Regions from separate parts of the Neobacillus sp. PS2-9 genome, predicted to be linked through region 1. Evidence: riboswitches for the same ligand, from Rfam matches in the RefSeq annotation. Region 1 holds a riboswitch; the other holds the start of a gene.
What was found. Region 1 has a riboswitch for preQ1 ahead of RCG25_RS22450 (QueT transporter family protein). Riboswitches for the same ligand answer to the same signal wherever they lie in the genome.

Region 1 (10,080 bases):
AGGGAAATAAGCTTTTGATAAAAATAGAAGATAGACTTTGGATCTTCTATCGTACTTTTCACATTGATTTCTTTGTATCTTGGATTGGATTTAATCCATGGCGTTCCTGTTGTAAACCCTCCGTGCTCTGATGCATCCCATTGTACAGGTGTTCTTGCATTGTCTCTTCCTTTCGCGTAGATGGAAGTCATAATATCATCATGCGTATAGCCTAAAGCTGAACGTTCCTTGTACATATTTAGGGTCTCAATATCACGGTAATCATCTAAGGAATCAAACTTCACATTCGTCATACCGATTTCTTCACCTTGATAAATATATGGGGTCCCTTGCATGAAATGAAGACAGGCTGCTAACATTTTTGCTGACTCCACGCGGTATTCCTGGTCATTACCAAAACGAGAGACAATCCTTGGCTGATCATGGTTATTCCAATATAAACTGTTCCAACCTTTGTTATGAAGTCCTACTTGCCACTTTGCTAAGTTTTCCTTTAAGTCCACGAGATTGAGCGGTTTTAAGTTCCACTTACCACCGGGGGCACTATCTAAATCCATATGCTCGAACGTAAAGATCATATTAACTTCATTTCGTTCAGGATTGGTATAAAGAATGGCATCTTCTGGTGTGGTTCCAGGCATTTCCCCCACCGTCATAATCGGATAATGCGTTAAAACTTCCTGATTCATTTCCTTTAGAAATTCATGAATTCTAGGACCATTCATGTAAAAAGGGCTGCCATCACCATAGAATTGACCTTCCCCTTGCACACCATCAGGTAAACCTGGCTGTTTTGAAATCATATTGATTACGTCCATTCGGAAGCCATCGATTCCTTTATCAAGCCAAAATCTCATCATGCGGTAAACTTCCTCACGTAAGGCTGGATGTTCCCAGTTAAGATCAGGTTGTTTTTTCGCAAATAAATGCAAGTAATATTCCTTGGTGGCTTCATCATAATCCCATGCAGGACCGCTGAAAAATGATCCCCAATTGTTCGGTTCTTTCCCGTCTTTACCCTCACGCCAGATATAATAGTCGCGGTATGGATTGTCTTTCGATTGTTTCGATTGAACAAACCATTCATGCTCATCAGATGTGTGGTTAACAACGAGGTCCATGACTAATTTCATGTCACGTTTATGTACTTCTTCAAGCATCTGGTCAAAATCGGCCATGGTGCCGAACTCTTCCATGATTTTTTGATAATCACGGATATCATAGCCATTATCATCATTCGGTGAATCGTACACAGGGCTTAACCAGATGACATCCACACCAAGCAACTTCAAGTAATCCAGTTTTTGAATAATCCCTTGGATGTCGCCGATTCCATCTCCATTCGAATCCATAAAGCTTCTTGGGTATATTTGATAAACAACGCTTTTCTTCCACCATTGGTCATTTGTTTTCAATTGGAATCCTCCTCACTATAAACAACCACACTATACCATAAAAAATGAAAGGGGTTAATTTTTACTATTACTCTTCATTGAACTTGCCTGTTAATTTCCGCTCCAGGCACGAGCGGTTCGTGGGTGTTTCGGCGCAAGCGCCTGCGGGGTCTCCCCTGAACCATACTCCCATAGGAGTCTTCGTGCCTTCCGCTCCAATCAACAGGGTGTAAAAATCAACAATGTTCTTTAACATAGCCAATAATATAAAAAATCCTCACCCTGGTTAAGTACAGGTAAGGATTTTTGTTAATTCGCAAATTAATTAGTCGCGGTCAGGACTGTTTACCATTATGCCAGCAACCTGCGTTAAACGATCATAAAAGGCTAGTCCTGCTGGGTTTTGATCGAGTCCAATTTCCTGAAAGGCTTCTCTCATACAGCGTAGCCAACAGACTGCTCTTCTTGGGGTTACTTCAAATGGTAAATGCCGTTCTCTCATGGCAGGTGGTCCAAATTCCTGGCTGTATAAAGCAGGACCTCCTAAAAATTGTGGAAGAAACATTCTCTGCTTTCGCTTAATTTCTTCCATGTCCCCTTCAAATAAAGGTCTTAATTCCGGGTCTGCATATACTCGTGGATAAAAGGCATTAACTAGTTTGTCAATGGTCTCTTGTCCACCAATTTCACTATATAGAGATTTAAAGTTATAATCCAATTCCTTCACCATCCATCCTTTATTTTTCCCCTATTTCAGATAATTATAAAGCTTTCTTGAATGGTATTTTGTGATTTACATCACGGAATAGATAAAATTACATCAATTTCCAGAAGAGTCTTTGTCCACTTTAGGCGCAACTAATTCCACTTTTATTCGATCAGGGTCTTCAAAGAATACTGCATAATGTGAATCTCCCCCTGCGAACGGGTGTCGATCCTGATACAAAATAGGTATACCTTTTTCCTTCAATTGATCAGTCATCCAGTCTACTTGCTCTTTGGATTCTGCATGAAATGCAAGATGATTTAAACCAACCCTTGAACGGTGGTAAGGGACATCCATGAATCTCTTTTCCACTTGCACAAATACAAGATAGGTATCTCCGTATTTCCAACTAATACCTGAATCCCATTTCTGATACTTTTCATATCCTAATTCAGTTAAAAACCATCCCCAAAATTCAGTTGTTTTTGATAGATTCGAAACATAGATCTCTAAATGGTGCAGAATGATGTTTTCCCCCTTTATTTTCTGATATTTTAGGGCCTCTTACTGTAGAAAAACATTTATTCTATTATTTTATCATTTATTATTTGCGATTTTGATGAGTTTATTTGCGATAACGAATGGTTTATTTTCTTAAAGTAGCAGTTTATTTGCGAAAAAAGCCAGTTTATTTGCGAACACAGAAAAAGCCGACTTAATAGTCAGCTTATTTAGTGAATATTTTCTGAATAAGCGATTTTGGTTTCTTTCTCAATTTTTCAATTATACTTTGGAATCCATACATGATGACTGATTTAATGAAAAATAAAAGCCCCATTTGATAGTGCTTCATGCTAACAAGTGAAACAATCCCCATTCTTCTTAACGCAATCATCCCCGGAAAGGCAAAAAGGGTGTCAAGAATAAGGTTCAATAGTAAGTATCGGAAAAAGTTTCCGAATGTGAATTTTAATATCCATAATGATCCCACAAAAAATGGCCCTATCATAAAGGGAAGTTCGCCCATTGTTTTTGGAATGAGTTTTTCATAAAATCTCCACCATAGCCGCTTTTTCGAAAAATAACTCTCAAAAATGACCCAAACGAAGATAAACAAAGCACCCGGGTAAAATCTCTTGAAGGACCGCTTTCCTAGGAGTGGCAGTGATAACCAGGGTATTAGCATCATTGCAAGTAAAAACATTTTATTTTGTTTCATAATAATACGCCATTCCTTTTTTTCTTTTTATCATGCACGGATTTTTAATATTTATGTAAAAATTTCCTGTAATTATTTTTGAATAGCGTGGCACAAAAAATGGGCCTTTTAATTTATGTACAGATTAGCCTTGGACTTCACGTGGAATTGACGAGTAATTCAATTTATATTAATATATTAATTTGCCTGTAAGTTATGTGGTTCGAGAACCTCCCACACAAAAAAACTAAGGAGCTAATTATATATGAAAATTAATACAATTGTCGTAAACGGTATTGTAGCAGCATTGTACATTGCAGTCTCTGCTTTAATCCAGCCGTTTGGATTTACCCAAGTTCAGTTTCGTGTTTCCGAGATGTTCAATCATCTAGTTGTTTTTAACAAAAAATATATCTATGGAATTGTTCTTGGTGTGTTTTTAACAAATTTGTTCTTTTCACCGATGAAGGCCTATGACCTTATTTTCGGTGTCGGTCAATCCGTAATTGCCTTGTTAATCACGATTGCCTCTGCAAAATATATCAAAGGCTTATGGACACGTATGATCGTGAATACACTTGTCTTCACGTTAACGATGTTTTTGATTGCTCTTGAGCTGCATTTAGCATTTGACCTACCATTTATGTTCACTTGGTTAACAACCGCAGTTGGTGAATTTGTGGTTATGGCTGTGGGTATGCCAGTGATGTATGTAATTAATAAGCGTGTTCGATTTGATAAAATCGTCTAAACAAAAAAAGAGTTGCTGCAAACGCAGTGACTCTTTTTTGAATTAATTCATAGAATTATCATCTAATCTGTAAAAAAGAATACCATTCTGCCCGTACCAAAATTCAATCGATTGATGGTTCTTCTGATCTACGTAACCTAGTATATCTGCCCCTTGCTCAGTACGTTCATAAAAATTCTCTCCATAAGCCTTTTTCGCTTTTGATATTGAATCCCCAACTTCAATTCCTTTTGCGGTAGGTATCCCTGAGCTTTCTACGATAAAGCGAAAAATACCGCCCTGTTCATTCGTAGCAATCTCTAGTCCATCCTGAATTTTGTAATATCTAAAAGTCTCTGTGTCTCTACTTTTATGCTTCTGTTCTCCATAAAAACTAATAAACCGATCTGAATGAATATCATCAAATAGATAGAATCCATTAATATTCTCATTATGTAGGTCGGTATGTTCCGTAAACTGATGATGAAAGGAACGAGGAAAATGTGGTTTTGACAATAAAAATATTGAACTTATAAAAAGGATAAACACAATAATTATTACTATACTCTTACTCACAATTATTCCCCCTCAGAAGCATAGAAACTCTATGTATATTTAAATCATAATACATAGTAGTTCTATGCACAAGTGTTTATTTTCTAAAATAATCCAATTCGAGTTGCTTTTATTTGGTATTTCTTTGCAAAAAGGCATAAAGTAGTAGTAGATGATCGCAATTTGGAGGGAGAGATAAAAATGTTACAACGTCCTTTAACTAGTGAGTATCCTGAATATTATGTACCCTATGTGAATCTGGTTCCCGAAGGAGACCTATTAGCGATTTTAAGTGAGGATCTAAAAAGTACGATTGAACTTTTTGACGGTATTTCGGATGAAGATGGGCATTTTCGTTATGCCCCAACTAAATGGAGTATCAAAGAAGTTCTCGGCCATATGACAGATACCGAAAGAATTATGAGTTATCGCCTGCTTCGTATTGGCCGCGGTGACCAAACGGCTTTAGCGGGGTTTAATGAAAATGATTTTGTAGAAGGCTCTCAAATTAACAAGCAATCTATCAAAGATATACTTGAGGATTTTATAGCGACACGCAAGGCTACGATTACTTTAATTAAAAACATGCCTGCTGAAGCCTGGGGCAACAAAGGCAATGCCAACAATACGGAAGTGACTACCCGTGCCATCGGCTACATAATTGCAGGTCATGCCATTCATCATAAAAAAATTATTAACGAGAGATACCTTACATCAAAAAAATAGGTAACATGAAATAAGCAGTCGGAGTATTGCCCGACTGCTTTTTCTATTACTCATATACTTATACCCACCACATTTGTGAAACAGGCTCTTCAATTAGAACAGATTTTAAATTCACAACTGCTCGCTTAAAGCCTTCTTCAATGGACATGATAGGATCCTCATGTTCAATGCTGACCACATAATCGTAGCCATAGGTGCGGAGTGCACTCATCATGTCAGACCATTCCTTCAAACTATGGCCACATCCTACGGAACGAAAACTCCATGCACGTGAACGCACTTCCCCATATGGCTGCATATCTGTTAAACCATACATATTTACATTTTCTTGGTCAATATACGTATCTTTCGCATGGAAATGATGGATGGCATTTTCTTTTGCTAAAATTTTAATCGCAGCCACAGGATCGATTCCCTGCCACCATAAATGACTTGGATCCAAGTTGGCCCCAATCGCATCACAGGTTTCTTCGCGCAACTTCAACAGCGTGTATGGAGTATGAACTAAAAAGCCGCCATGAAGCTCGAGGCCAATTTTCACCTGATGTTCCTTCGCATACTGGCCTACTTCCTTCCAGTATGGAATCAACTTTTCTTCCCATTGCCACTTTAACACGTCTCCATATTCGTTAGGCCAAGGAGTCACCGGCCAATTAGGAAACTTGGCTTCTTCATGGTCGCCTGCAGTACCAGAGAAACAGTTTACCACTGGAACTCCTAACAAGGATGCTAGTTTAATTGTTTTTAAAAGTGTCTCGTGAGACTGCTTCGCGAATTCTTTCTCAGGAGAGATAGGGTTTCCGTGACAGCTAAAGGCACTTATCGTTAACCCTCGCTCTTCGACTTTTCCGATATATGCCTTCCGTGCTTCTTCACTTTCTAATAACGGGTCTAAATCGCAATGGCTGTTTCCTGGGTAGCACCCAGTTCCTATTTCAACGGCATGAAGGCCTGCCTTTTTTACGGTATCAAGCATATCCTCGAACGATTTTTCAGCAAATAATACGGTAAATACACCTAGTTTCATTGGGAAATCCCCTCTCTAAAAGATTCACTACTTTCATAGATTCGATCAATAATTTGAGAAACTTGAAGCGCCTCCTCTGGCTTGACAACCAATTCTTCCAATCCCAGACATGCTTGGATAAAGTTTTTTGCCTGTGGCAGTCCAAGATTCTCTTCACCTGGAATCCAAGCAGCTTGGCTATTTAGCAGCATGCCATTTTTAGTGGTATAAAGCTCAAATGGAAACACACTTAATCCGCCATCCACTCCAGAGATGCTTAGATGTTCCTTGTCGTCATTGATGTTTGCCGCCCATGAAGTTTCAAATAGCATCGAAGCACCATTTTCAAACTGAGCATACGCTGTGACATGGTCATCGACATCAAACGTTTCATGATTAAACTCGCCCCATTGATTCACTTGATTCGGCATTTTACTTAACGTGTTATATGTGGTGCCTGACACCATTGTTTGTTTGGGATTTCCCATTAGCCATAAAGCGAGATCGAGGAGGTGACAGCCATAGTCAATCAGACTTCCGCCTCCTTGAAGATCTTTATTCGTAAACACACCCCAGCCCGGCACTTTCCTGCGTCTTAAAGCCTGAACTCTGACTACAAGTGGTGTACCTACCTCTAGCATGGCCTTCTTTGCTGCCTGAGCTTCCTTCATGAAACGATAATGATAAGCGATCGCTAGAACCTTATCCGCTTTTTTTGAAGCAGAATTCATTGCTTCACATTCCTCCGCACTTAGTGCCATCGGCTTTTCACATAGAACATGAACACCTGCTTCGAATGCAGCAATGGAAATCTCCGCATGAAATTTATTTGGTGTACAAATACAAACGGCATCTACTTCTGAAAAAAGGTCCTGATAGTTCTCACACACATGAGGAAATTGATGTTTTTCAGCGGTTTCTTTTGCACGGTCCACATTTACATCACTGAGAGCTGTTATTTCACATACGTCACTAAGCTGTAAAAAAGCAGGGATATGACGGCCCTGTGCTATACCGCCAACCCCTATAATGCCAATTCGTAGTTTTTTCATCGTTCTCTCACTCTTACAATCTGTTTCGTTTCATTTGACTCGAGCGCAGCCAAGATGACATTTAAAGACTTCATGCCTTCCTCACCAGGTACAGGAGGCTCTTGATTGTTCACAACAGCATTAACAAATAGATCAATTACACGCGAGTTGTTTTGACCGCCATCTTCATTTGACTGGATCCTACCCAACTGGTAATTGACCACCTCACCATTCTTATATTGAACAACTAGCGAGTTAACCGGGTCATCCTCTAAACGAAGAATCGCTTTTTCACCATAAATAATCGTCGAATTATCTTCTTTGCTTACATAAGCCCAACTGGCAGCAAGCGTTCCGATGATCCCGCTTTCCGTTTTTAAAATACAAACCGCATTGTCATCCACATCCGCAAATTCCTTCGCACTTGTTTCTACGAAAGAACCCACTTCAATAATCTCTTCCCCTAGTAGATAACGCAGTAAATCCGTTTTATGCACACCTAGATCGCCCATCGCTCCAACAAATGCTTTTTCCTTTTGGAAAAACCAGCTTTCTTTTCCGTCCACACTCCAACCTTCAGGACCACCGTGTCCAAATGCTGTACGGAAGCTATAAATACGCCCGATTTCTCCACTTTCAATGAGCTTACGTGCTTTTTGATGTGACGGTACAAAGCGTTGATTATGAGCAATCATTAGCTTATTGCCGCTTTCCTTAGCAGCGGCAATCATAGCTTCTGCTTCTTGTTTTGAAGTAGCCATAGGCTTTTCACAAAGGACATGAACCCCGGCCTTTAAAGCAGCAATGGAGATTGACGCATGAAGGTAGTTTGGTGTACAAACACTAACAGCGTCTACTCCGCCGGCATTCAATAACTCTTCATAACTCGTATAAGCTTTAGCTCCAAATTTCTCCGCCACTTCTATCGCACGCTCTTCATTGATATCACATACCGCAACAAGTTCTACGTTTTTATTTGCTTTATATTCAGGTAAATGACGATGCTGGGCAATACTGCCGCATCCGATGACAGCTACACGTAATTTTCCCATGATTATTTTCCTCCTTTAATCACTTCTAATGGCTTGGCATTTCCGTAAACTGGACGTTCGCGTTTCACTGGCTTAGCCCATTTAACCGCATTGCTAATGACACGCTGAATTTCTTTGTTATGATAAGTCGGATAGGTTTCATGTCCTGGACGGAAGTAGAAAACCTTACCGTTTCCGCGCTTATACGTACAGCCGCTGCGGAATACTTCTCCACCTTCAAACCAACTGGTAAAAATCAGCTCATCTGGCTGCGGGATATCAAAGTGCTCTCCGTACATTTCTTCTTTTTCAAGTTCGATATATTCTGAGATTCCTTCTGTGATAGGATGGCTTGGACTTACAACCCAGAGCCGTTCCTTTTCATCTGCTTCCCTCCATTTCAGATCGCAGCTTGTTCCCATTAATGTTTTAAAGATTTTTGAAAAATGGCCAGAGTGGAGAACAATGAGTCCCATGCCATCAAGGACGCGATGCTGCACCTTTTGCACAATTTCATCTTTTACTTCGCCGTGTGCGAGATGTCCCCACCAAACTAACACATCTGTATTTGCCAGTACTTCATCTGTTAAGCCATGCTCAGGTTCATCTAATGTAGCTGTTCTAGTGTTGAAACCTTCCGCTTCAAGAAATGCGGCAATTGCACCGTGAATTCCATTTGGGTAAATATCTCTAACCACAGGGTTTTTCTGTTCATGTCGGTTTTCATTCCATACTGTTACGTTTAACATCTATAACGACTCCTTTTTACTTTTATAAAAATAAATTATTTAGACGTCAGCTTTTCTTTTAAGTAATTTAGACTTATTTCAATGCTTTCAAACGGGGTCCGGCGGCTGAAATCCTGCTCGATGATCCACCAGTCTACACCAGCGTCCACTCCTAAATTGAGTGCGCTTTCAATATCAACCCCACCTGTTCCAAGTTCAGAAAAATATTGTTCCTCATCTGTTGTCATATCTTTTAAATGGATGAGAGGAGTACGATTTCTGTATCGGTTCATCCACGCCACTGGCTTTTCACCAGCTTTGGTCAGCCAATAAACATCTAGTTCTGCCTTCACGTTTGCGGCATTAGTATCTTCAAATATGGATTCTAACGCTGTCCTTCCGTCAGAGAGTCGTTCTAATTCAAAATCGTGGTTATGATAGCAAAGAGTAATGCCTTCTTGACGACACTTTTCACCCGCTTGCTCTAAAAGAAGAATTAATGCATGATAATCTTTTTCTGTCCGACGTTCGGGTAGGAGGTAAGGACAGACAACATATTTGCTACCTAGTAGTTTTTGGTCTTCTATTACTTGTTCCAAATTCGACTCTAAGTCCTCAAGAGGCACATGGCTTGCTGCAGCTTGAAGCCCCAATTCATCCAAGACCTTTTTTACTTCTCGAACTGGTAATCCACCGTATCCAGCAAATTCCACCCCGTTGAATCCAAGCTCTGCCACTTTCCTTAAAGTACCAACAAAATCCACTTCAGATTCTTCCCTTAAGGTGTACATTTGGACAGCAATTGGTATAGTTATTGTCAATCTTATCCCTCATTTCTGCCAGCTATTATATTACTTATTTGATACCATCATATATGATGTACCTTAAAATAAACATTAACGATATAATCAAAACATCTACTATTTTGCTATTTGTTTTTTTAAGGAGTGGAACGATGAGCTTGAAGATCTATTT
Region 2 (10,080 bases), 170 kb from region 1:
GCTTCCGCTTTTTTAGGGGAAGGGATTGAAGTGCTGGTGAATATGATTCTTGCACGAGAGCTGGGATCACACGGATTAGGGCTTTATATGTCCATCCTGCCTTCTATCTTTTTAATCGTTTTACTATCAAGTTTTGAACTTCAGGTATCCATTTCTAAGTTTATTGCAGAAAGAGAAGAGCGCTACCATCGGAATATTTTGCATCATGCGATTACCATAACAGTTGTATTTACCAGTATTCTTTTTTTGTTAACAGCGGCTGTTCTTCCATTTATTCCAGTCTTTAATGCCTATCATCCTTATATTCGATGGCTGGTGATGATTCTTATTCCTGTTATTGCGTTTACTAGCGTTGCCAGAGGATATTTTATGGGTAAACAGCAGATGGGGAGAATCGCCATCTCTAACTTTATAAGAAAAATCATCCAGCTTGGTGGATTGTTTATCCTCTTCCGTTTGTTTGAGTTTGATTCACAGGAATCACTGTTAATTGCTATTGGAACTTTGATTGGCAGTGAAATTGTCGTCTTTCTTTACTTAGTCTACTTGTTTATTATTCAATTCCAACAATTGAAGCGCCAGCCTTTTTCAAACATCAATCGCAAAGTGGTACGGAAGAATCTAATGGCCGTTTCCGTCCCTACCACAGGACTTCGGTTGTTTTCTGCTTTCACTGGTGCGATTCAACCATTTATCATCAAAGCCGCATTGGTACACTCAGGAATGTCTGATGTACTGGCAACCGAACAATTTGGGATGTTAATGGGCGTAGCTGTATCGATCGGATTTTTTCCGGCCTTTATTGCCCATTCTTTAATGATCGTCCTGATTCCGGCCGTGTCAAAAACCCATTCGCAAAAGGATTATCCTACTCTACAAAAAATGCTGCAACAGGTGATGAAGCTTACTTTTATCTATGGAGTCGCAGCAGTAACCATTTTTTATTTTTTTGCTCCTGAATTAACATCGCTATTCTTTAAATCAGATACTTCGGCTGTATTTTTACAATTACTGTGGCCGTATTTCTTATTTCACTTTTTTATCATGCCAATGCAGGCCTTTATGATCGGTCTTGATTTGATTAAGGATGCCTTTATACACATCGTTTGGTCAATTGTCATCTCCTTTGGGCTCGTCTTATGGCTTGGTTCCTCGCCGGATTGGCGAATGAACGGAGTGATTATAGGAATGAATACAGGCTCCATTCTACTAGCGCTGATGCATTATTTAACTATCTGTAAAAAAATTGGCGTGTCTGTCTTTATGAAGGGCGTGAAAATCGGGGACAATCCCCCGTTGCGCTAAAGCGCCGGGGGACTGTACCCAAAAAAGAAAGTGTAGGGGTTCGGTCTGTCCATTCCGTCTATTAATATAGAAAGTTTTTTGTTTGGAGGGAATGGTAGAAATGAAACAGCAATTAGTGAATTCGTTTGAGGAATTAGTCAATGAATATGGGACAACCATCTATAAATATATTTTTTCGTTAGTCAAACATAAGGAACTTGCGGAGGATCTATATCAGGAGGTATTACTCTCTGCTTATTTAGCATATCCTTCAATTAAGGAGCAGGGTAAATACAAAAGCTGGTTATATACGATCGCCATCAATAAATGCCGTGATTATTGGCGGAAGGAAAATAAATCAAAGCATTTTTGGAAGGAAGAGGTGTATTCGTATTCTGTCTCAGTCGAATCTCCCTACATTCCAGAAGAAGAAGTCCTACATAATTTTTCTGCTCAGCAAATGGCGGAAAAGATAAACCTATTACCCGAAATTTATCGTTATCCTATTTATCTTTATTACTATCAAGATCTATCTCTACTAGAAATTGCGAAAAAAAGTAATCTTCCGATGTCTACTGTTAAAACAAGAATGAAAAGGGCGAAGGAACGGCTCCGGCCAAAAATGCTATCACTAGCCTAAATGCTCCATATGTAATTATTCTTTGAAAAGGGGAAGTTTAAGATGACTGGAAAAAGAATAAAAAATATTCCTGCCAATTTACTGCCATATATTTCAAAGCAACATTACCACCGTTATACGCCAATTGAGCATGCAGTTTGGCGTTTTGTTATGAAGCAAAATCATTATTTCCTAAAGGAAATTGCCCATCCTGCTTATGTGAATGGATTAAGAGATTCAGGGATCAAGACGGAATCCATTCCAAAAGTCGAAGATATGAATACGAGTCTTTCGAAGGTTGGCTGGGGGGCGGTGACCATCGATGGACTTATTCCAGGCTCTGCTTTTTATGGCTTTTTAGCTAACCGCCTCTTACCGATTGCAACAGAGATTCGGAACGTACAAAATATTGCTTATACGCCGGCACCGGATATGCTTCATGAAGCGGCAGGGCATGCGCCTATCCTTTTAGATGAAGCCTACCGCGAATTTGTAAGGAAAATCGGGGAAATGGGTGCAAAGGCTCTTTCGAGTAAAGAAAAAGCACAGGTATTTATGGCTGTTCGTCATTTAACGATTGTGGCAGAAGACCCCAATTCGACTCCAGAGCAAGTAAAAGAGGCCGAGATGCAGGTTGCTGAAGCGCGCAGCAAGTTGAAAGGTTTATCAGAAGCTGATAAGGTATCACGACTGTTTTGGTGGACGGTGGAATACGGATTAATTGGTGAGCTCGATCACCCAATCATATACGGGGCTGGCTTGCTATCTTCGGTGGGAGAGAGCCAAAGCTGTTTGAAGGATGATATCCGTAAAATTCCATTTTCCGTTGAAGCCTGCATAAGTACCCCTTATGATGTTACGAAACCGCAGCCACAGTTATTTGTTTGTAAAAGCTTTGAGGACTTAGTCGCGGCTATTGATGACTTTGCTTCGACAATGGCCTTCCGGAAAGGAGGAACGGAGAGTCTCGTTCAAGCACTGCAGACAGAAAACACGGCAACGATTTGCTTTTCCTCAGGCCTGCAAGTTACAGGAACTCTAGCTGATGTTTTAATAAATGAAAAAAAGGAAGCCGTTTATCTCAAGACGAAGGGTCCAACAGCATTGGCCTACAACAATCAACAATTGGATGGACATGGAAAAGAAACACATCGTAAAGGCTTTGGTACACCTATTGGTCGTTTAGAAGGAGATATTGTCTTAGAGCAATGTACGGTTGCGCAGCTAAAGGACTTAGGTATTTTTCAGGATCATAAGGTCCAATTAAAATTTGAGAGTGGAGTGTTGGTTGAGGGAACGGTGAAAGGAATTCTTTTTTCAGACTCCAAACCTGTTATTATCTCCTTTAAAGATTGCCAAGTAGCTTATAAGGATCAGGTACTATTTGAACCAGCATGGGGGACATTCGATATGGCCGTGGGTGCAAGCATTGATTCGGTCTTTGCTGGTGCTGCAGATCCTGATGCTTATTTTGAATGGACAGAGATAGAAGATACAGAGGAAGTTGTTGATAAACCAGAATGGAATGAGCTGGAAAATTTATATGAAGAGATTCGCCACATACGTGAAGGTTTGGTTTGGGATGAACAAAGTGCGGCCCATGTAGGAGAAGTTTTAGCCATCTTAGATGACCGGTATCCAAAAGAGTGGTTACTGCGCTTAGAGATTCTCGAACTTTATAAAATGCACGATGATGGTCATCAAAATGTAAACGCTATCATGAATAAGCTGCAAAATACTGACTGGGACTCATCAGTTAAACAAATGATTAATCGGGGATTAACTTTAATTAATTCCTTTGAAAAATAACATGGTTTAAATAAAGAAAATCGTGTTTTTTTGTAGGGATTAGTTGGTCTACGTGCCCGAGATGTGATTGATAAAAGGGAACTGGGTAACGTAGAAGCAGTCTACGTGCCCGAATTGGGTATGGAAAAGGGAACTGGGTAACATAGAATCGGTCTACGTGCCCGAGATGTGATTGAAAAAGGGAACTGGGTAACGTAGAAGCAGTCTACGTGCCCGAAATGGGTATGGAAAAGAGAACTGGGTAACGTAGAAGCAGTCTACGTGCCCGAATTGGGTATGGAAAAGGGAACTGGGTAACATAGAATCGGTCTACGTGCCCGAGATGTGATTGAAAAAGGAACTGGGTAACGTAGAAGCAGTCTACGTGCCCGAAATGGGTATGGAAAAGAGAACTGGGTAACGTAGAAGCAGTCTACGTGCCCGAGATGTGATTGAAAAAGGGAACTGGGTAACGTAGAAGCAGTCTACGTGCCCGAGATGTGATTGAAAAAGGGAACTGGGTAACGTAGAAGCAGTCTACGTGCCCGAGATGTGATTGAAAAAGGGAACTGGGTAACATAGAATCGATCTACGTGCCCGAAATGGATCCAGAAAAGAGAACCGGGTAACATAAAACCAGTCTACCTAATAAACTAGGTACTAATAAAGTAAAAGGAGCTTGGAATGTGATCCAAGCTCCTTTTACTATTAATCTTTACTTGATAGAATCCCCAAGATACGAAGAATGCTAATGAATAGGTTAATAAAATCAAGGTATAGGTTTAAGGCCATCAATGGAACTTCTTCTGCTCTTACACCGTAATGCTTCATTCGGCTGATATCAAAAAGTACATACCCGCTAAATACGACTACACCAATAAAGGAGTAAGCAAGCATTCCTGTTGAGCTTAACGGGAAGAAAATATTAAAGATGGAGATGGCTACTAAAGCAAGCAGTGCAGCCAGCAAAAATCCACCTAAAAACGAGAAATTACGTTTTGATTTTGCCGCATAAATAGAAATACCTGTAAAGACAACGGTAGTACTTGCAAAGGCCATAACTACTACGTTTGCTCCTGATGTCGCTAAGTAGTGAGCGACAATTGGGTATAGTGTGATACCAGAAAGAAAGGTAAAGACATAAAGGAATGAGTACGAGATGGCTTTTTTTCGTCTTAAAAAGAACGCAGATATAAGCATGACAAATTCTAAAATATACAATGGAATCATAAGCCAAGACGGTACAATAAACGCACCAGCCATTGTGCCTAAGAAAGCGATAGCAAGTGATAGAGCAAATGTCCGTAATACGGATGGCATAAACTCAGTAGATGTTTGAGTATACAAGTTTTTCACCTCTAAATTTATTTGTTACTAGAATATACGTACAAGAGGTCAAGATGTTTCATTTTTTCTTAAAATATCTCGATCTTCCTTTAATAAGTCGCGAATTTCAGCTAAGAGTTCTTCTTGGCGGTCAATTTTTGCTACAACCACAGCGGGTTCCTCTTTCTTTTTAAAGCGATTAATGAATTTTACAAATAGGAAAATAGAGAAGGCGATGATAAAGAAATCAACAACAGTTTGAATAAATTGTCCGTATTTTAAATCATGATAAGCAAGTTTAGAAAACGAGTCTGTTTTTCCAATCAATAATCCAATTAATGGCATAATGATATCTGAGACCAGAGACGAGACTATTTTTCCAAATGCCCCCCCAATAATAACCCCAACTGCTAAATCAATGACATTGCCCTTCATGGCAAATTTCTTGAATTCGTTCCACATGACATACTGCCCCCTTTCTTATACTTAGTATTATTGTACCTTTATACCCTATCCTTCTCAAGGCTTCCCATAAAATGCTGATTGACAGTGGACGCAAAATTCACTATAGTTACTATGAAATTAATTACATGGATACCCGAATACTGGGGAGAGGTTCATAGCAGACACCCTCTATAAAAAACTATGGAAATGGAGAATTCAACCATATCCTTAGGATATGGTTTTTTATTTCTTTCTTATAGTTATAACCGGGTTATATAAGGAGGACTAACAATGGCAGAAGGAAGAACAGATGCTGAATTAGAAGGTGTAACATTATTAGGAAATCAAGGAACAAAGTATTTATTTGAATACACGCCAGAGGTTCTAGAGGCGTTTGATAATAAACACCCGAACCGTGATTACTTCGTAAAATTCAATTTTCCTGAGTTTACAAGTCTTTGTCCAAAAACAGGACAGCCTGACTTTGCTACAATTTATATCAGCTATATTCCGGATCAAAAGATGGTGGAAAGCAAATCGCTTAAGCTTTATCTTTTCAGCTTCCGTAATCATGGAGATTTCCATGAAGACTGCATGAATATAATCATGAATGATTTAATTAAGTTAATGGATCCTCGCTATATTGAAGTATGGGGCAAATTCACGCCAAGAGGCGGAATCTCCATTGACCCTTACTGCAACTACGGCAGACCAGGTACGAAATACGAGCAAATGGCTGATCATCGTATGATGAACCATGATTTATACCCTGAAAAAATCGATAACCGCTAAATTTGGGGACAGTCCCCCGGTGCGTTAATGCGTAAAAGGAGCAGCTGCTAGCAGTTGCTCCTTTTTATGATATGAGTTTCATTTTTATGGCCTTTACAGCGGCATCCGTCCGATTTTTAGCTTCTAGTTTCTGAATGATAACGGATATATAATCTCGTACGGTATAGCTGCTCAGATGGAGTTTTTCAGCTGCTTCATTGATAGAGGCACCCCCTGCGATCAATTGTAATACCTCTTTTTCACGCATGGTTAAGACAGAGTGCGTCCCACCGAACTGGTGTAAGGCTTCATCCCATATAGAATACAACAATTCCCCGGCATAATGCCCAAATTTGATGAGCGTCGATAGGGTTTGCATGCTGATATCAAAATGTGAATTTTCGCCTTGATCTAATAGAGCAATCCCAAGCAGTTTGCTTTTAGTGGGAACGAAGATGGGTAACACCACTAATGAGCGAAGTTGAAATTCATTTACATATTTTTTGGGTAACACATCTAAGGCATTAGAAAAGTAAAGCGGCTGCGAATGGGTTAACGAGCTTAAATATTTTTCTATTAAAGAGAGCCCTAATATTTCTTCTTGGATTTGCTGCACAGAAGGAATGCTGACATTATAGCCCGAAACACCAATCCCTTTATCTTCGTAATGATTATACAAAAACAAACCACAGCGGCTAAACGGCATATAGTCGACTAACCCCTTTGTAATCGCCTTTACGGCATCATCCACGCTCCGTGCACGTAACAAATGCTGTAAGAAGAGGAGAGACCCATCCTTCCACTCCATCCTGCTCTCAAGCTGTTGGAGCTTTAACTGTCGAAGATACATACCTCTAATAAAATCACATTGATGTTCTGTAATCGTCGTTCCAGGATCCCGTACACAAACAAGTAACACATCATTCAGACAAGGTACCTGAACAATGTCCGATTCCTCCTCGCCTGTGCCGATTAGTTTATTTATCGCTGATGAAAGATGGCTGATTTGACTGGCTTTCAAATTGGAGCACATGTCGATTAAATGGGTGTCTACAGCATAATCGTCTGAACAGACAATACTTTCAATTTGGTAATTCTCCAGCTCCTTTTTAACCACAGCCGCCCACTTCATGGGAATGATATCAGTGACGATCATATTTTTAATCCACTTTTTATTTTGTTCTTCCCAGCTTTGTGTTAACAATGCCTGATCCATCATTCGTGAAAAAAACGATTGTATGGCCTGGTGGTCAAGAAAAGTAGCTTCCGATTTTTCTGCTAGAAGCTTATGAAATATATTTTCAATCGTTGAGACGAGAGAAATGGAATCGGATTCATTGTATTCGGTCGAAAATCGATTTTGCCATTCTGTGAGAATCGAATGGATGAAGGTATCTGCATTTGTAGCTTTTCCGGCTGAAACCTTCTTTAATGCTATTTGAATCATCGTATCTATTTCATCTACTAAATGATCATTTTGAATCTTTAATGTAGGTTGAAGTTTCCTCCATTCCATCAAGAAGGGCTCTTTCAGTTCAAGTAAGAGGGTCATCCCTTTTTGTACAAGCTGTTCGATTTTATGCTTCATTGTCATCCACCTCCGTAACGAATGCTTCTGCTTTTTCTAAATAATACGAAGAAAAAATTTCCAATATGTCCGTAGTGAAAAAACTGTACCCGTCATTTGTCGGGGGTCTCTTTTTTTTACGATATTTTCCGTGATTGTAGGAGGATACCTTAGGTTGTATTGTAAAGGAAAGGTTGTATATTGAAAATTGGGAAAATAGGAGGGGTTTCATGGAAAGCACGATTCAGCTTGTTGAGGGTACCACAAGTAAAAAAGTTTTTTGGTCAGCGTTAGGAACAGGAATCATAGCTCTAGCCCTACTTTTAGTGTCATTTGGAATATCTGGGGTAGCCTATGCGGTACCTATTGCCGGTGTAGGGGACTTTTATGTAGAGTTTGATAAATTAGAAGGAAATGGCTATGTCTTCTACCCGAAAATGGGAGAAACAAGCTCTTCTGATTCAGCACCACAAGGGACTAATTTAATCGACACCTTAACGATCGACAATCTACAGCTATACAAGGACTTCCAAGTTGGTGGCGAATGGATCCGGGTTAAAATTACTGCCTCCAAACCGGTACAGATTACTGGTTTGCAGCATGATGCCGGACTTATTGAAGCCAACGCCAAATTTCAGAATTTAGTACTCCAGGAAAAGCATAGCGATGACTGGCAAAAACAATTCCAGCAAACCTCTTCTAAAATTACCCTAGAGCACGCAAAATTAAAGACTCATTACCTATTTCAAAAGACGATAAATATGAACGGGATGAGATTAACAGTTGAGAAGATTAATAAGAAATAAAGAGGAGGGACTTTGATGGCATTTAAAAAGTGGCGAAAAAAACGGCCGCTAGGGGGAGCAGTAACTACCATTCTTAGTGGTCTGATGATCTCGTGGGTCCCATTAAACCTTTACCTCAGTACATTTCTTCCTGGCTCCATAGCCATCATCGGTTTATTGTTTGGCGGAGTCATTACTTTGTTAGGTATCGTTGCCCTATTTTTTCCGAATGCATCTAAAATACTAGGAATCTTTACTATTTTTCTATCCATTCTCTCGGTGATTGGGGCATTGGGAGGCTTCCTGTTTGGAACCCTTTTTGGAATTATCGGAGGGGCGTTATTAATGGCATGGCGCCTTGCTCCCGTTCAAGTGAAGGCAGCACCTCCAAACAGAGTTGATAAGACGGTTCATACTGTCTAAAGGGGAGCGAACTATGTGGTGGAAAAGCAAGTACTTCGTTATAAACATTTGTATCCAGCTATTGTTTTTATCATTCTTCCCTTTCAGCTCTGCTGTAAAGGCCGAAAGTACAGCAAATGAAGGCTTTGTTATTGAAGCGGACCGTGTTGTTGGGTCAGGTATGACGGCGTCCATTGTGAAGCGGGAAACATCTGAAAGTGATCAGAAGCCCATGCTGCGATTCCACTATAAATCTGCAGTCATCTATGGAATGAGATTAACCAAGCAATTAGAATCTTCCAATGGCCCAGTTACGATATCCTTAAAAGCAAAAGGTCCCGTTACTGTAAAAGATATGACAGTGGATACATCGGCCATTTCCTTTAAGGGTGCTTGTGTCAAAGCATCAGAGACGATTCCGGAGCTGGGGATGGAAAATGTGGTTATGAATGCACATTATATGGAATCTAAAAACAGCATAATTAACCAATTAGTCCTCGACACATTGGCTGGTAAGCGGGGGGCTCCTCATCCTGATCAGAGTAAACTTTTACAAGATTTAAGTAGGTTACCTATCAATCAGATAGATAAAGAAATTGAAAAAATATCAAATGGACATTTGCCGCTAACGTGTGAGGATGGTGGAAAGGGAGATGAGTCTCCTGGTAGCATCGGAGTTGTGACCGACCCACTTCCGGATATGGTTGGCGTAGTGACAAAGCCACTGGAGCCGGTGTTGGAGCCACTGGAGCCGGTATTAGAGCCACTAGAACCTGTGTTGAAACCGCTAGAACCTGTGTTGAAACCACTAGAGCCTGTGTTGAAACCACTAGAGCCAGTCCTAAAACCACTAGAACCTGTGTTAAAACCATTAGATCCTGTTATGAAACCGCTTGAACCAGTCTTAAAACCAGTGGAGCCAATCGTAACAGGTACAAAAGAAAAGGTTGATCAAGTCGTTCAAACGACGTGCGAGCAGTTAAAGAATGCCAATGGAGTCATCACAAAGGAATTGGCATTGAATCTGATTGATGAAGCCATTTCGAAAAAGGTACCTTTGAATTCAATCTGTCAGAATGACACGACACTAACAA

Region 2: it holds a riboswitch for preQ1, as region 1 does, so the genes downstream of both, queF (preQ(1) synthase) here and RCG25_RS22450 (QueT transporter family protein) in region 1, are expected to answer to the same signal.

What each region holds. Positions count from the first base shown of each region.
Region 1 covers NZ_CP133269.1:4,490,419-4,500,498, forward strand. Annotated here, with positions in the region: gene RCG25_RS22430 (glycoside hydrolase family 13 protein) at 1-1,415, opposite strand, end outside; gene RCG25_RS22435 (globin domain-containing protein) at 1,720-2,124, opposite strand; gene RCG25_RS22440 (VOC family protein) at 2,215-2,625, opposite strand; gene RCG25_RS22445 (hypothetical protein) at 2,828-3,319, opposite strand; PreQ1 riboswitch class I at 3,511-3,555, shown strand; gene RCG25_RS22450 (QueT transporter family protein) at 3,564-4,049, shown strand; gene RCG25_RS22455 (hypothetical protein) at 4,092-4,604, opposite strand; gene RCG25_RS22460 (DinB family protein) at 4,785-5,309, shown strand; gene RCG25_RS22465 (sugar phosphate isomerase/epimerase family protein) at 5,368-6,336, opposite strand; gene RCG25_RS22470 (Gfo/Idh/MocA family protein) at 6,333-7,367, opposite strand; gene RCG25_RS22475 (Gfo/Idh/MocA family protein) at 7,364-8,398, opposite strand; gene RCG25_RS22480 (ThuA domain-containing protein) at 8,401-9,126, opposite strand; gene RCG25_RS22485 (sugar phosphate isomerase/epimerase family protein) at 9,162-9,896, opposite strand; gene RCG25_RS22490 (helix-turn-helix domain-containing protein) at 10,061-10,080, shown strand, end outside.
Region 2 covers NZ_CP133269.1:4,324,875-4,334,954, reverse strand. Annotated here, with positions in the region: gene RCG25_RS21700 (polysaccharide biosynthesis protein) at 1-1,305, shown strand, start outside; gene RCG25_RS21695 (RNA polymerase sigma factor) at 1,406-1,924, shown strand; gene RCG25_RS21690 (aromatic amino acid hydroxylase) at 1,967-3,712, shown strand; gene RCG25_RS21685 (Bax inhibitor-1/YccA family protein) at 4,400-5,038, opposite strand; gene mscL (large-conductance mechanosensitive channel protein MscL) at 5,087-5,479, opposite strand; PreQ1 riboswitch class I at 5,624-5,670, shown strand; gene queF (preQ(1) synthase) at 5,753-6,253, shown strand; gene RCG25_RS21670 (LuxR C-terminal-related transcriptional regulator) at 6,318-7,820, opposite strand; gene RCG25_RS21665 (DUF6230 family protein) at 8,030-8,605, shown strand; gene RCG25_RS21660 (DUF6114 domain-containing protein) at 8,621-9,007, shown strand; gene RCG25_RS21655 (hypothetical protein) at 9,021-10,080, shown strand, end outside.